DNA from 4 places in the Robertmurraya sp. genome. Region 2 is predicted to be linked to each of the others. Evidence: riboswitches for the same ligand, from Rfam matches in the RefSeq annotation. Region 2 holds a riboswitch; each other region holds the start of a gene.
What was found. Region 2 has a riboswitch for S-adenosylmethionine ahead of ACGLXV_RS10195 (methionine ABC transporter ATP-binding protein). Riboswitches for the same ligand answer to the same signal wherever they lie in the genome.
Positions count from the first base shown of each region.

Region 1: it holds a riboswitch for S-adenosylmethionine, as region 2 does, so the genes downstream of both, ACGLXV_RS09080 (homoserine dehydrogenase) here and ACGLXV_RS10195 (methionine ABC transporter ATP-binding protein) in region 2, are expected to answer to the same signal.
Region 3: it holds a riboswitch for S-adenosylmethionine, as region 2 does, so the genes downstream of both, mtnK (S-methyl-5-thioribose kinase) here and ACGLXV_RS10195 (methionine ABC transporter ATP-binding protein) in region 2, are expected to answer to the same signal.
Region 4: it holds a riboswitch for S-adenosylmethionine, as region 2 does, so the genes downstream of both, metK (methionine adenosyltransferase) here and ACGLXV_RS10195 (methionine ABC transporter ATP-binding protein) in region 2, are expected to answer to the same signal.

Region 1 covers NZ_JAKFCQ010000069.1:13,090-17,305, reverse strand. The annotation lists gene ACGLXV_RS09085 (protein-glutamine gamma-glutamyltransferase) at 1-182, opposite strand, end outside; gene ACGLXV_RS09080 (homoserine dehydrogenase) at 286-1,563, opposite strand; SAM riboswitch class I at 1,628-1,741, opposite strand; gene ACGLXV_RS09075 (exonuclease domain-containing protein) at 1,815-2,543, opposite strand; gene ACGLXV_RS09070 (DUF294 nucleotidyltransferase-like domain-containing protein) at 2,533-3,504, opposite strand; gene ACGLXV_RS09065 (ammonium transporter) at 3,565-4,216, opposite strand, start outside.
Region 2 covers NZ_JAKFCQ010000072.1:28,772-32,987, forward strand. The annotation lists gene ACGLXV_RS10185 (MetQ/NlpA family ABC transporter substrate-binding protein) at 1-287, opposite strand, end outside; gene ACGLXV_RS10190 (methionine ABC transporter permease) at 385-1,050, opposite strand; gene ACGLXV_RS10195 (methionine ABC transporter ATP-binding protein) at 1,040-2,053, opposite strand; SAM riboswitch class I at 2,127-2,233, opposite strand; gene ilvD (dihydroxy-acid dehydratase) at 2,415-4,088, opposite strand.
Region 3 covers NZ_JAKFCQ010000069.1:45,432-49,647, reverse strand. The annotation lists gene ACGLXV_RS09245 (2,3-diketo-5-methylthiopentyl-1-phosphate enolase) at 1-7, opposite strand, end outside; SAM riboswitch class I at 95-202, opposite strand; gene ACGLXV_RS09240 (pyridoxal phosphate-dependent aminotransferase) at 286-1,461, opposite strand; gene ACGLXV_RS09235 (carbon-nitrogen family hydrolase) at 1,591-2,367, shown strand; SAM riboswitch class I at 2,436-2,595, shown strand; gene mtnK (S-methyl-5-thioribose kinase) at 2,668-3,855, shown strand; gene ACGLXV_RS09225 (methylated-DNA--[protein]-cysteine S-methyltransferase) at 3,880-4,216, opposite strand, start outside.
Region 4 covers NZ_JAKFCQ010000085.1:13,371-17,586, reverse strand. The annotation lists gene asnB (asparagine synthase (glutamine-hydrolyzing)) at 1-782, opposite strand, end outside; gene metK (methionine adenosyltransferase) at 1,023-2,225, opposite strand; SAM riboswitch class I at 2,455-2,593, opposite strand; gene ACGLXV_RS11810 (thiol-disulfide oxidoreductase DCC family protein) at 2,666-3,049, opposite strand; gene pckA (phosphoenolpyruvate carboxykinase (ATP)) at 3,244-4,216, shown strand, end outside.

The DNA of each region.
Region 1 (4,216 bases), on a different contig from region 2:
TCGTTCAATGCAATGGCACTATTCATCATGTTTTCTCGTAACATCAATTCAAACAAAAGCTCTTTATTATGAACATAACTATGCACTTCACTACTGTTCTTTAAGTAGTGAAAAATTTCTGCTTGTTTGCTGGATAATTGAAAAGGGGGTATCTCTACATTCATTCCCGCAACGATAATCACAAATCCTTGACCTCCTTTCTCCATTACTACATGCTATGCTTCAATGGGAAAAGAGGCATCCATATTACGATACAAAAAAAGACGCAATAATTATGCGTCTTCCCTAGAAACTATTAACTACATTCAAATGATCTCTTTTTATACCGATCGGTGATACTGGATACCGTTTAAATAAGACAGGTAGATTTATACGTTCTAGCTCTCCTTCGTATAATAAGCTTCCGTATATACTACCATCAAGCTCTTTAACAACTTCTTGAAGGATATTTACATACTTTGAGTTTTCATTTAAAACCGCTTTTAAGCTAAGCCATTCCTCCTTATTTTGGAGAGGAAATACCGCTAATTGAATTCTTTTGTTAATCTCTTTTTCATTTTGAGTTTGATAGCTATATCGATGAACTTTCTGCAACGGTTGTTTTTGTTGTTCAATTTGCACTAAATCTTCAATCATAGCACTTGCAGTAGCCTTTGAACCAGCTCCTGGTCCTTGAAGCATAAGAGTCCCAACCAAATCCGTCTTAATAACAATGCCATTGTCTACTCCCTCCACATTGTAAAGAGGATGTTCTGAGCTTACAAACGTGGGCTTTACTGTTGCTTTGATTCCCTCATCTTCTCTTTTCAAAGAGGCCAGCAGCTTTAGCCTTAATCCATGCACCTCACCTAAGGCTAGATCTTCTAATGCGACTTGTTCAATCCCGATTCTTTCAACCTTTTCCCAGTCGGGCTGCTCATGATAGATTAAACTGCTTAAAATCATTTGCTTGTAGAAAGTATCTCTACCAGAAATATCACTTTCTGGGTTAGCCTCTGCGTAACCGAGTTGCTGTGCCTCTTGCAGGCAATCTTCAAAGCTTAATTTCTCATTTCTCATTTTCGATAGAATGTAATTGCTCGTTCCATTCAAAATACCCTCTAGAACTAAAATCCCATTCACTTGAAGGAGCTGAATAATCGTTCTAAGTAAAGGAATCCCTCCCGCAACGGCTGCCTCAAACGTTAAGAACTTACCTTTATTTAAAGCATATTCCGATAGCTCCTCACCACGATTAGCAAGCAATTCCTTGTTTGCACTTATGACATGACAGCCACGATCTAAAAATAACTGTATATAGGAATAGGCTGGTTCAATACCAACAATCGCTTCGAACACATAGTCTATTTTTGGGAGAGCTAGGATTTCGTCAATCTTTGTAGTTACAATAATATTCTTGGGAATCTGACGTTCCTTTTCTGTCTTCACTAAAATACCAACTATTTCAACCTTCTTACCAATTACCTTTTCCAGCTTCTCCTGATGAGTATGAAGGATAGAATCATATACACCTGAACCTACCGTACCAAATCCTAAAAGAACCACTTTCACCGTTTCCATCATGTTTTCCTCCTCTGATAAAATAAAAAACCCTCTTCCAAAGAAGAGGGTGTATTGTTATCATCTCTTCTTATCTGTCAAAGCACAATTGCTTTGCAGGAATTGGCACCGTGTTTTCTATAAAAAGAAAATCGGTTGCCGGGTATCATCGGGCCAGCCCCTCCACCACTCTGGATAAGAAATCCAATATTCAATTTATTTATGGATAATAATAGCACAAACTTTTTTTAAAAGTAAAGAAGAATTATAGAATCTTACAATTTTGCCATAAGATTATATATATCTTGAAGAGTCTCATATCCCTTTTGCTGAGCTTTATCAATAAAAATACACCACAGAACAGCTGTCAATTTAGCGTCTCCTAGTGCATGATGTCTATCCACTACTTCTATCCCATACCGCTCGCAAATATCCTCAAGCTTGTTTTGGGTTAATTCCGGATCGGCAACTCTTGATAGAAATGACGTATCAATGATGCGATGTTTTTGAGGGGCTTTGAATTGTTTCCAGTTCGCTGCTTGCAAGAAATTTTTTTCATGATTTGAATGGTGTGCAACAAGTGGCGTTCCTCTAGCAAAGTGATAAAAATCCAGCAGAACATTTGATAACGGCGGCGCACTCTTTAGCTCCTCTTCAGAAATTCCTGTTAACTCCTTCACCTGGACTGGAAGTTCTTTATCATATTGAACTAAAGAATAAAAGGACTCGGTTTCTTTCACATACGCACCTTTTGTCTTTATAGCACCTATAGACAAAATTTCATCGCCTTTTTCAGGAAAGAAACCTGTTGTTTCAAGGTCAAAAACCGTCACCTCTAATTCAGACAATGGAATCAGTAAGGCATTGTCTGAATTCAGTTCTTTTTGAATTTGACGCAAAAAGGCAACATGCTGACCGTTTTGTCCCTGTAAGCCACTATATACATTTGTCCCCAGTTTCCCCTGGATTCCCCTCACAAAATGAATAAATGGTTCAAACGCCATGATTTCCACCCTTTTCAATCATTCTTTGAACGTATTGCTGCAGCTTCTTTCCATCTTTCAGTATCTTTTTAATTAGTTTTTGATTGTCTTTCGTAAGTTTTTTTACATACAAATAGTGGGAATCATCATAAGAAGCCGTAATAGAAAGGTGATCTAATCGGAACTGAAGAAGTTGCGAAAAATTCTCCTGATATTGAGATAACTCCTCATACTTCTCTAATTTGTTTAGCTCTTTTAATCTGCCTATTGTACTAGTCTCGATTATTCCTTCTTTCCACGCCAATAGCCGAACTGCATTCACATATGGTATAAAAGCAGAATACTTCAAATCAATAGCTCCAGCATGTATTCCCTTCTCCTCAACAATGATTTGTCCTAGTGGACCAATTGTCTTTTTTACATGTTTTACATTTTCTAATAATCGGCCTAAAAATTGAGGATGGGAATGGCTATATTCGTGGATCACGTTTTTTAGATGGTAAAGGAGGTCATGGTCACCTACAAGTTTTCTAGCATCATAAAAAATTTGCAAATTACGAATCGAAACCCAACTGCTCTCCTCCATCCAACTTACCACCTGTTTATTCCAGCTGGCAGCTGTTTGACACCATAGTGGATTTGAACTCATTACCTTACCATCGCAAAATGGGTAACCAACTATTTGTAATCCAATTGATAATTCATTTCCTAAATCACTAAAATAAGAACCAGCCTCTTGACTATCGTCTTGAAAAATAATCCCATGATCTTGGTCACTTATTATTCCTTGTTCAAATCGTCCCCCGCTACCAGTAATAAACCATACAAAGGCACACGGAGGTTCAGCATTCATTCGGGCACTCGCAGCCTTAAATACCTTAATCATAATCTCGTCGTGGAACTTATTTAGAGAATCTGAATTTGATATATACTCTGCAACATGAGTTTCTTTCCATAATTTTATTGATTCATATGAACTCAAATCCTACACGCCCTTTAAGTAGATAAGGAAAGCCCCATAAAATGAGGCTCTCCTTATTAATTATGAAGAAACTTTTTGATTTTCACTAGTTAAAAATACTTCTGGGTATCCGTAGCTACCATGTTCACTTACATCTAGACCCATAATTTCTTCTTCTTCAGTTACACGTAATCCTCCAAGTACTTTCTTTGCAATCACTAGGATAACAAATGAGACGACGAATGCATATAAACCTGATACACCAACACCCATTGCTTGAACTCCAAGTTGCTCTAAGCCACCGCCATAGAATAAACCAGGCTTACCAACTGTCGCTAATTCTGGTGTTGCAAAAAAACCTGTTGAAAGTGTTCCCCATACCCCAGCCGTACCATGTACAGATAAGGCAAAGATCGGGTCATCAATTTTACGTTTTTCAAAGAATCTCGCGCTATAGAATACTAGAATTCCAGCTACAAATCCGATAACAACTGCTGCCCACGTATCAACGAAAGCACATGATGCTGTAATAGCAACCAGACCTGCGAGTGCACCATTTAAAATAGTTGGAATATCTGATTTTCCTAATACAACCCAAGAAATAATTAGTGCTGCCACTGCACCCGCACCCGCAGCTAAATTCGTGTTAAGTGCTACAAATCCAAAGAATCCAGCATCAACCGAAACGGTACTACCAGCATTGAATCCAAACCAACCTACCCAAAGAATAAGA
Region 2 (4,216 bases):
TTGTGCTGGAATAGGTTTGCATCAAGGTCACCTTTTGATAACGCAAGGTTTGGTTGAACATAGTCACTGAATTCTACTACTTCTACTTCATAGCCTTTTTCCTCTAATAACGGCTTAATCGCGTTTGATACCATGTCGCTGTATGGACCAGATGTTGCTCCAATTTTCACTTCTTTTTTCGTAGTCGCACTTTCCTCAGAAGAAGATGCCTCCTCAGAACTTCCGCCGCAAGCTGCAAGAGCTGCAATAGAAATCAAAATTACAAAACTCAAAAATAACTTTCTCATCGTAAATATTCCCCCAATAGTTTTATGGTGTCTGTCACCCTTCGTGGACAGTTGGTGCATTATTGTCCGTCTGGAGTGGACAGTGCTTACATGTGATTTATCTTTTGTTTACTGCTTTTGCTAGTCGGTCACCAAAAAATTGGATGAGCTGGACTAAGCAGATTAGGATGATAACGGTGGTGATCATGACCGTGTTGTCGTATCGGTAGTACCCGAACCGGATGGCTAGATCTCCAACACCGCCTCCACCTACGATACCAGCCATCGCTGAGTAAGCGACTAAACTAATAATCGTAATGGTCACGCCTTGGATAATCCCTGGTTTTGCTTCTGGCAGAAGAACCTCCTTGATAATCATCCACGGGGAAGCCCCGACCGCGACCGCTGCTTCAATGACTCCCTTATCAATCTCACGCAGTGACTGTTCTACCAACCTTGCAAAGAAAGGAATCGCAGCTACTGAGAGTGAAACAGAAGCGGCAGTTGGCCCGATTGTTGATCCAGCGATCAAGTCTGCCAATGGCAAAAGGGCAATGAGTAAGATAATAAACGGAACCGAGCGAATCATGTTCACTAAAAATCCCACAATCTGATTAAATAGGGAATTCTCTAAAAATAATCCGCGGTCGGTAACAAACAATAGTACTCCCACAGGCAAGCCGACAATCATGGCTACCACAATCGATATTCCCACCATATAAATCGTTTCAAAAAAGGCTTTGTTTAAATCAGGTAGCAACTCTATCAAGCTATCAAGCGGCATCTCTGATCACCTCCAAACTTTCTGTTCGAGATGTAATGTACTGCAGGGCTTTTTCTACTTCAGCATGATCTCCAGTAAGCTCCATAATGAAAATCCCTAGAGGGGTCTCTTTTATGTACTCGATTTTGCCGTGTAAAATATTGCCCTTCACTTGGAACTTCTGTAGCGCATCTGAAATCACTGACTCCTCTGCAATCGCCCCACGGAAATGGATCTTCACAATCTTTCCTTTGCTTGAAGTTAGTAAGTGTTCTGGTAAATCAAATTGAAGAATTGTATTAATGAATTCCTTCGTAAGTTCGTTTGTTGGATGTGAGAACAAATCATACACTTGCCCTTCCTCAACTATTCGACCGTCCTGCATAACAGCCATTCGATCACAAATCTCTTTTACGACTTCCATCTCATGTGTGATCAGTACAATCGTTAACCCTAGCTCTTGGTTAATCTTTTTTAACAAAGATAAAATTGATTTGGTCGTGCTCGGGTCTAGGGCAGAGGTAGCTTCATCACAAAGGAGAACGGAGGGGTTATTCGCTAATGCTCTCGCAATCCCTACACGTTGTTTTTGTCCACCACTTAGCTGAGACGGATACACATCACGCTTATCGGACAAACCGACCATTTCAAGTAGCTCTGTTACTCGTACATCAATTTCTGCTTTTGATTTATGAGCCGCTTTTAGAGCAAATGCTACGTTTTCAAAAACAGTCTTTGAGCTTACGAGATAGAAGTGTTGGAAGATCATCCCGATTTTTTGACGAGCGCTCCGAAGCTCCTTTTTCCCAAGAGAAGTAAGGGAAACACCATCGATCTTAATTTCGCCTGAAGTCGGAGCCTCTAATAAATTCAGACAGCGTAACAAAGAACTTTTGCCCGCACCACTATAGCCAACAATTCCAAAAATCTCGCCTTTATTCACGGTAAGTGACACATGGTCCACACCGGTTACTTCACCTTTTTTCGTTTGGTAGACTTTCACCAAATCTTTTACTTCGATCATCTCTGTCACCCCTTAAACTATAAAAATACAAAAATGCCTCTTTCCAATCAGAAAGAGGCATCGTTATATATACGACTTATCTTTCAGAATGGAATCATTCTGTAGGAAGTGGCACCGTTCCATGAAATGGAGGTTGCCGGACGTCATAGGGCCTAATCCCTCGGTCGCTCTTGATAAGTAAAAGGTCTTATTAAATTTGTTACATGAATCATAAATCTAATAGGTGAGAAGTGTCAACAGCTGTTTTTGGTAGAAGGATGTATGGGGAACGCTTACATAACTGAGGCTGTAAGCGGAAAAAATTTTAAAAAAAGATAAAAACACCCATCCACAAAAAGTGAATGGGTGCCATTGAGTAAAATTAGATTTTCATAACTCCACCGGTGCTAGCAGATGTTACAAGCTTCGAATAACGAGCTAGATAACCCTTTTTCACCTTTGGTTCAAAGCCTTTCCAGTTTGCTTTACGCTCTGCCCATTCTTCGTCAGATAAAACAACGTCCATGGAACGAGCGTCAACATCGATTATAATTTGATCTCCATTTTGGATAAACGCTAATGGTCCACCTTCAGCAGCTTCCGGTGATGCGTGACCGATAGACAATCCACGTGAAGCACCAGAGAAGCGTCCATCTGTTACAAGAGCAACCTTCGCGCCAAGTCCCATTCCCATGATTTGAGAAGTTGGAGCTAGCATTTCAGGCATACCAGGTCCACCTTTTGGACCTTCGTAACGGATCACTACAACGTCGCCTTCTTTAACTTTTCCGTTCGCAATGCCGTGAAGAGCTTCGTCTTGTGAATCAAACACAACAGCAGGTCCTTCATGACGATTTCCACCAGTGATTCCACCTGTTTTAATGATGGCACCGTCTGGAGCAAGGTTTCCAAATAATACTGCAAGTCCACCCTTTTCGCTAAATGGGTTATCAATGGAATGAATCACATCATAGTTCTTAACATCACAGCCAGCAATATTTTCACCAAGTGTTTTCCCTGTAACTGTTAATGTATCCAAGTGAAGGGCTCCTTCTTTCTTAGATAACTCGTTTAGAACTGCAGAAACTCCGCCCGCTTCATGCAAATCTTCAATAAACACATCAGAAGCTGGAGCAAGCTTAGATAAGTGAGGTACACGTGCTGCTACTTCATTGATTCTACCGATTGGGTATTCAATCTCTGCTTCATGAGCTAGAGCTAAAGTGTGTAACACAGTATTCGAAGAACCACCTAAAGCCATATCTAGAGCAAATGCGTTATCGATTGCTTTTTCCGTTACGATATCACGAGGCTTAATATCCTTTTCGATTAGTTCCATTAACTGAGTTGCTGATTTTCTAACGAATTCTCTACGCTCAGGAGCTACAGCTAAAATCGTTCCATTACCAGGTAGAGCCAATCCAAGGGCTTCTGCTAAACAGTTCATCGAGTTTGCTGTAAACATACCAGAACAAGATCCACATGTAGGACAGCCGAACTGTTCTAATTCTAAAAGTCCCTTGTCATCAATTTTTCCAGCTTGGTATGCACCTACACCTTCAAATACAGAAGAAAGTGAGATCTTTTTGCCATCGCTAGTTACTCCAGCCTTCATCGGTCCACCACTTACGAAAACAGTAGGGATATTTAAACGAAGTGATGCCATTAACATACCTGGTGTGATTTTGTCACAGTTCGGGATACAAACCATACCATCAAACCAGTGAGCAGCTACTACTGTTTCAACTGAATCAGCAATAATTTCACGGCTTGGAAGCGAGTAGCGCATTCCGATATGACCCATCGCGATTCCATCATCTACACCAATTGTGTTCATTTCGAATGGAACTCCGCCCGCTTCACGGATAGCATCTTTTACAATTTTTCCAAACTCCTGTAAGTGCACATGTCCTGGCACGATATCAATGTAGGAATTAACTACCGCGATAAACGGCTTACCAAAATCCTCTTCTTTTACCCCAGCCGCACGTAAAAGGCTTCGGTGTGGTGCGCGATCAAATCCCTTTTTTATCATATTACTTCTTAATTCTGCCAAAATAATTCCCTCCCAATCTATCAAAAACCAATGGTTTTAATGTTTTAAATTATTAAAAAATTTTAACAAATAGAAGGAGACTTGTAAAGAAAGATGACAAAACAATTATATGGTAGATTTTAAAAGTT
Region 3 (4,216 bases), on a different contig from region 2:
CACTCATTTGCTTTCGTCCTTTCTCTTCTATACGCATATACATAAAAAACCTCTTCTTGTCATCAGGAAGAGGTTAGTATCGTAAACTAACATCTCCTTATCTATCAGCCTTTGCTGCAAGAATTAGCACCGTGCTTACAAAACATGTAAGTCGGTTGCCGGGCTTCGTCGGGCTCGTCCCTCCACCTGCTCTTGATAAGAAAACGAATGTTTTCATTATGGAATTATTGTTTATACTTTCAATTGATTTTGATTATTCCAGAATTTAATTCGACTGTCAATACATTAACTAAAAATTTGGAGCTTTGAAATTCTTTCAACCGCTTCTCGCAAACGTGCTTCCGAGGTTAGTAACCCAACTCGGACATAGCCTTCTCCCCATGTACCAAAACCAACTCCAGGGGCAACAGCAATATGTGCTTTTTCTAGTAATAGATCTGAAAATTGTTCAGATGTATAACCGGTAGGAACCTTTAGCCATGCAAAAAATGACCCCTCCGGAGCTACGACATTCCAACCTAATTCTTGAAGTCCTCCGATAAAGACGTCTCTTCTAGATTCGTACAATGCATTTAACTCACGAACACAACTTTGAGACTCAGTTAATGCTGTAACTGCCGCTTCTTGGACAGCTCCAAAAAGACTTACATATAAATGGTCTTGCAACAAATTAAGGGCTGAAATGACACTTTCATTTCCAACCGCAAAGCCTACTCTCCAACCAGCCATATTATACGTCTTAGATAACGTATAAATTTCAATCCCCACGTCTTTTGCACCTTCCGTTTGTAGGAAACTAATCGGTTTATGACCATTAAAGCCTATCGCTCCATATGCAAAATCATGAACAACACAAATCTCGTGCTCTTTAGCTAGTTCAACCGTATCCTCAAAAAAATTAGCATTGGCTATTGCGCCTGTCGGGTTATTCGGATAATTTAAGAACATAAGCTTAGCCTTTTCAAGCTCGCTATCTGTTAGAGCCGTATAATCGGGAAGAAAATGATTTTCCTCCTTCAATGGCATCGTAATCATTTCTGCTTGTGCAAGAGCAACTCCCGACCAATAGTCAGGATAACCCGGATCGGGGACGAGAACATGTTCACCTGGGTTTAATAGGCATTGTGGGATTTCAACAAGCCCAGCTTTTCCTCCGAAAAGGATGGCAACTTCTTTCTCTGGATTGATATCTACGTTATATTCTCTTTTATAAAATGTCGCAGCAGCCTCTTTTAATGATGCGAAGCCTTGGAAGGGAGAGTATTTGTGATTATTTGGATTCTCTGCTGCCACTTGCAGGGCTTTTACGATATGTGAAGCTGTCGGTTGATCAGGGTTTCCCTGACCAAGGTTTATTACATCATGACCATCACTGATCTGCTTATTTACTTTTGCAACAAGTGAAGCGAAGAATTGTTTAGGTAAGCTTTTTAATAATTTTGATTGAGGATATATCATCATTTTTCCACCTACTTTATATATTCGGGTAATTGGCAATTTTTATATTGAAAAACTAGTCACAAATGTATATCGTAAATGACAACTTGTAAAGTATTTTTACTAATATTTTTTTAGAAAAGGTGGTTTCTTATGAGAGTTTCTTGTATTCAGATGGACATAAGCTTTGGAAATGTAGAAGAAAACTTTCAAAAAGCGGAAAGATTAATAGAGTCAGCAATGGCTGAAAAACCTGACTTAGTCATTCTTCCAGAGTTATGGACGACAGGCTATGACTTAACCCGCCTCGATGTTCTTGCAGACGTGGAAGCAAAAAAGAGCATTGAATTTTTGCAGAAATTAGCTAAACAACATCGTGTGCATATAGTTGGTGGATCTGTTGCTTCTCAAGAAAACAACGGTGTGTATAACACACTACTTGTCATAAATAACGAAGGAGAACTTGTTTCCACATACAGCAAAGCGCATCTTTTTAAACTAATGAACGAGCATGAACATCTTCAATCAGGAAGTACAAAAGGGATATTTGCGCTCGACAATCACTTATTTGCAGGATTGATATGCTATGATATTCGCTTTCCTGAATGGATTCGTGCTCATACGACAGAAGGAGCGGAGACCATCGTGGTTGTTGCTGAGTGGCCTCTCCCTCGTTTGAACCATTGGAGATCTTTATTAATTGCTAGAGCTATTGAAAATCAATGCTTTGTTATAGCATGCAATCGTTCTGGCTCAGATCCCGACAATGTATTTGCTGGTCATTCATTGATTATTAATCCATGGGGAGAAGTAATTGCAGAGGGAGACGAACTTGAATCTATTGTTACTGGTCAAATTGATTTGGCAGAAGTGAAGAAAGTCCGCAACACGATTCCGATATTTTCAGACCGTCGGACAGACTTATATTAAAAACTGTTGACAACTTTAACACTATGCTGATATGATTCTGATCAGTGAATATTAACTGAAAATTACATCTCTTATCAAGAGTAGGCAGAGGGATTTGGCCCGATGAAGCCCAGCAACCGACCGTAATTCCATTGTGAAATGGGGCGCTATTAATTTTAGCGCCGGATAAATCCGTAAGGCACGGTGCTAATTCCAACAGAAAGAAATTTCCTTTCTGGTAGATAAGAGGTTTGTTGACTAAAGCCTCAAACCTCTTTCTAGTAGAAAGAGGTTTTTTTATGCAATAGGAGGATAATCATTATGTCAACAGTAGTAAAAGAAACTTATCAACCATTAACAGAAGAAACAGCCATCTCACTAGCAAAAGAGAGAAATTTATTCTCCGAAAATAGTACTCTGTCGTGTACAGAAATAGGAGATGGAAACTTAAATTTAGTTTTTCATATTAAAGATCAAGATGGAAAAGGCATCATTATAAAGCAAGCTCTTCCATATGCAAAAGTAGTAGGAGAGTCATGGCCACTCACTTTAAAAAGAGCAACTATTGAAGCAGAAGCATTAAAACTATTTAAAAAGCATGCTCCAGACTTTGTTCCTGAAGTGTATTATACGAACGAAGTGTTAGCTATCACGATTATGGAAGATTTATCTCATTTGACTATCGCAAGAAAAGGGTTAATTGACGGAACCGAATATCCCCTGCTTGCAAGTCATCTTGGCACATACTTAGCCAATACAACCTTTTTCACATCGGAGTTTGGGTTGGATAAGGGACAAAAGAAAGAGCTTGTTGGAAAATTTATTAACCCAGAATTATGTAAAATTACTGAGGACCTAATTTTCTCCGATCCTTACTTTGATGCAGAGACAAATGATTTTGAACCACAGCTCACTTCAACAGTTGAAAAACTATGGAATGATACAGAGTTAAAGCTTCAAGTAGCCTTACTGAGAAAAAGCTTCTTAACAGAAGCTGAAGCACTTTTACATGGTGATCTTCATACAGGCAGCTTATTTGTTTCGAAGGAAGAAACAAAAGTAATTGACCCGGAATTTGCATACTTTGGTCCTGTAGGTTTTGATATCGGTCAAGTGATAGCCAATTTATTGTTCCAAGCAATTGCCTTTGAAGAAAAATCCGATGCGATATACTCCCAGGTAAGAACATTCTGGAATGTATATCAAAATCAATTTTCAGTCCTGTGGGAACATGACAATTTAGAACCATTTGCACGTATTGACGGTTTCCTTTCTACTACTCTACAAAAATACTTTCAGGATGCTGTAGGTTTTGCAGGTTGTGAACTTATAAGAAGAACAATCGGTCTTGCCCATGTAGCAGACTTGGATGGTCTATCGGATGAAAAGGAACGAATTGCAGCGAAAGAAAAATCATTAGCGTTAGGTAGAGAATTCATTCTTAAGCGTAATGAATTCACATCCATTGAAGAGTTAGTTACATTTTTACACACAAAAAAATACGAGTAGAAGGATTCTCTACTCGTAATCTTACTATTGTTTAAAGCCAGCTCCTTCTAATGTAAGGAGCTTTTCCTTTATATCTATACGTGTTCCTGCATACCCAGTTAGCTTCTTATTTTTCCCTATAACTCTATGGCATGGAATGATAATAGGAAGACGATTTGCTTTATTCGCCTGTCCGATCGCACGAACCGCTTTACTATTTCCAATCTTTTCTGCTACATCCTGATAGCTGTATGTTGTCCCAAATGGAATCGAATGAAGGACCTTCCAAACAGACCGTTGAAACTCAGTACCTTCCATCTGAAGTGGCAAATCAAAGTCCTTTCTTCTCTTTGAAAAGTAGTCCTCCATTTGCTGCACAGCT
Region 4 (4,216 bases), on a different contig from region 2:
GAACCTACAGGCACATCACTTCTCATATGAATTTTGACAGAATCAAAAAGAACATCTTTAATTTCCTTTACAAAATCACTCTCTGATTTTCTTACTGGGTGGAAATGAGCCTTCCAATAACGCTTAATTTCCATTTCAGATCCGATTTTCTTTGTAAAGTAGTGCCCTGGTTCTAATTTTGAAATACCTTCTGACATCGTATAAGGCTCAGGAACAAACTGATACGTTAAGTAATACTGCAAAGAATCATAGTTTAATACATCGTTCTGCAGTGCGAGTAAAATACTCTTTTTCTCAGATGCAAAGAATGTCTTTTCCCCGTCATCAAAATAGAAGAAAGGCTTAATGCCGAATGGATCACGTGCTCCATAAAGCGTCTTTTCAACCTTATCCCAAATAACAAAAGCAAACATTCCACGAAGCTTCTCCACCGCTTTTTCCTTCAGATGGCTATATAGGGCAATAATTACTTCTGTATCGGAGCTTGTTGCAAAGGTTATTCCTTCTGCCAATAGTTCTTCTCTCAACTCAACATAGTTATAGATTTCACCGTTAAAAATAATCCAGTATCTTTCGTTTTCAAAATGAAGGGGTTGATGCCCACTTTCTATATCAATGATACTTAAACGACGAAACCCAAATTGAACATGAGAATCATAAAAATATCCGTCATCATCAGGTCCGCGATGTGTAATCACATTATTCATATTTTCAAATTGTTGTTTTTGTCCATCACTAAACACTTGCGATTTGTCATGAACACATCCAATAAAACCACACATGTATGTAACTCACCTACTCCGTTCTTACGAGTTTAATCTTCCATTCAGAAAGAATACCTATTAATACTACCATTAAAATTATCGAATCGCACTGTCTAATTGACCATTTCCTAAAAATTCAAGCTTACTACCCATTGTTTACATTCATTTTTGCTTCTAAACCACCATACCCTTATAGACGTAAAGAAAAACCGGGAGTTACAAATTTTCTGTAACTCCCGGCTAATTTATTCTATTGAATTATCTTTCAAGAGCTTCCTTACGAAGCGTGTCAGCTTTATCTGTACGCTCCCATGGAAGATCTACATCTGTACGCCCAAAGTGACCATAAGCAGCAGTTTGCTTATAGATAGGACGTCTTAAATCAAGCATTTTAATGATTCCAGCTGGACGAAGATCGAAGTTATTACGTACAACTTCAATAAGAACTTCTTCACTTACTTCGCTAGTACCAAATGTATCAATAGAGATAGATACTGGATGTGCAACACCGATTGCGTATGCAAGCTGTACTTCCACTTTATCTGCTAAACCTGCAGCAACAAGATTCTTTGCTACATAACGAGCAGCGTACGCAGCTGAACGGTCAACCTTTGTAGGATCCTTACCAGAGAATGCACCGCCACCGTGACGAGCATAACCACCGTACGTATCTACAATAATCTTACGTCCTGTTAATCCAGCGTCACCTTGTGGTCCACCGATAACGAAACGACCAGTTGGGTTAATGAAATACTTTGTATTTTCATCAATTAACTCTTCTGGTACAACAGGGTTAATAACATACTCTTTAAGATTACGTTGAATTTGCTCCAAAGTTACTTCAGGATGGTGCTGTGTTGAAATAACAATTGTATCAATACGAACTGGCTTATTATTTTCATCGTATTCAACTGTAACCTGAGTTTTTCCATCAGGACGAAGGTAAGGAAGAATATCCTCCTTACGAACTTCAGTTAGTCTGCGAGCTAGTTTATGTGCTAAAGAAATCGGAAGAGGCATAAGCTCTTTTGTCTCGTTACAAGCAAAACCAAACATTAACCCTTGGTCTCCTGCTCCAATTGCATCGATTTCTTCATCAGACATAGATCCTTCACGTGCTTCTAATGCTTGGTCAACCCCCATTGCAATATCAGCTGATTGCTCATCAATAGAAGTTAAAACCGCACATGTTTCTGAATCGAAACCATATTTAGCACGAGTGTACCCAATTTCCTTAATTGTTTCACGAACAATCTTTGGAATATCTACGTATGTAGAGGTTGTAATTTCCCCAGCAACTAATACTAAACCTGTTGTTACTGACGTTTCTGCAGCAACACGAGCATTTGCGTCTTTTGCTAAAATAGCATCTAAAATTGAGTCTGAAATTTGGTCACTGATTTTATCTGGATGACCTTCAGTAACTGACTCGGATGTAAATAAACGACGTTTTTTTGACATCTCCTGACCTCCTATTTATTTATACTTGAGAAAAAGGTATGCTTATTATATCAACATAAACAAAACCTTCCATTTGATACGGAACTCATTCCCTAAGTAGTATGAAATAAACATGCCATTTTTATTATGAAGGTTTGAAAAATTACCCACCCAAATAAAAACTTTATGCAAAATAAAAAACCTTCCCTGCTTGAGGAAAGGGTGATAGCAAAGTAATTTGCGCCTTTCGCTCTTATCGTTCAAGGACTAAAATCCTTGCCTCAGGTTAGCACCTTCTCTTTTATATTAATTACAGTTATCGTAATTAATTATTAAAGCAGGTTGCTGGGTTTCATAGGGCCTGTCCCTCCACCAGCTCGGGATAAGAGAGTATCCGTTCAATGTAGAATAATACCGTATCACGTCAAATACTGTCAACATCTTTATGAAAAATAGTTAGTTCATTCTTCAAATAATGAGCAATTGTTATCTTCACATTTCCTTTTATTGAGTTTGTAACGATTTTTTGCTATTAGTCGGTAAACCCGATTTCCAATTAAATGTACGAAAGGGAGGTGAAGCACTAACCCGAACAAGCATGTAATAGGAGAAAGAAGCAATAGCCTTCTTACAGCCCAATATCCTATAAGTACCTTTCCATCTGGATTAATCACATGAATTTCCCTTCTAAGATCCACTGCCTTGAACTGAGGGCTAAAACCTTTTCTCTCATATTCCTGAAGAGACATCCACGTCACCTTTTTTCCAATATCAAGCTTTTGAAAGAGCCTTTTGGTGTTCTGACATAATGAACATTGAGCATCAAATAATGCGATCATTTCCATTTGAATTTGTCCCTTCTTTTAATAGTATAGACTATTAACTCGGATTCTTGTTTTTATGAAATAAAAAGGCTATAAAATAGGTCAAATAAGATGTTTTTCCTTGCACCCTCTAATATTTTTATAAATAGTATAGACTAATTAAGTTAATGTGTTATACTAATTAAAAATAACAAATAAAGGTAGGTAGTCATCAGATGAACTCTGTCCGTATTTCTAACCAATTAAGTGAATTGTTAGCCTCTGGTCATGTGCATGTGCAACTATCTGTACCACAATTAGTCGAAAAGGTTCTTACTAGAAACGAAGGAGTCTTGACTTCGACTGGAGCTGTTCGAGCAACAACAGGAAAATATACTGGTCGGTCTCCAAAAGACAAATACATTGTTGAAGAAGCTTCCACAAAGGACAAGATTGACTGGGGAGCGGTTAACCAACCAATCTCTCCAGAAGTGTTTGATCGTTTATATAATAAAGTACTAAGTTACTTGAAAGATAGAGATGAGCTGTTTGTTTTCAAAGGGTTTGCTGGTGCAGATAAGAAACATCGCCTTCCCATACAAGTGATAAATGAGTTTGCTTGGCATAATCTATTTGCCCACCAGTTATTCATTAGACCAACAGCAGAAGAGCTTTTGACTCATGAGGAACAATTCACAGTCATATCGGCTCCAAACTTTAAAGCAGACCCTATTATTGATGGAACAAAGTCTGAGACTTTTATCATTGTCTCCTTTGAAAGAAAGACGGTATTAATCGGTGGTACAGAATATGCAGGAGAAATGAAGAAGTCTATTTTCTCCATCATGAATTACTTACTGCCTGAAAATAATATTCTCCCTATGCACTGCTCAGCAAATGTCGGCGTTGAAGGAGATGTTGCTTTATTCTTCGGTTTATCAGGTACAGGTAAAACAACCTTATCTGCTGATGCGAATCGACGCCTAATCGGAGATGATGAACACGGCTGGTCAGCTAACGGTGTCTTTAATATTGAAGGAGGCTGCTACGCTAAGTGCATTAACCTTTCAAGAGAAAAGGAGCCTCAAATCTTCGACGCGATTCATTTTGGATCTGTGTTAGAGAATGTCGTGCTGAATAAGGAAACACGAGTCGCTGACTATGATGATGGAACATTAACTGAGAATACACGTGCTGCTTATCCTATCC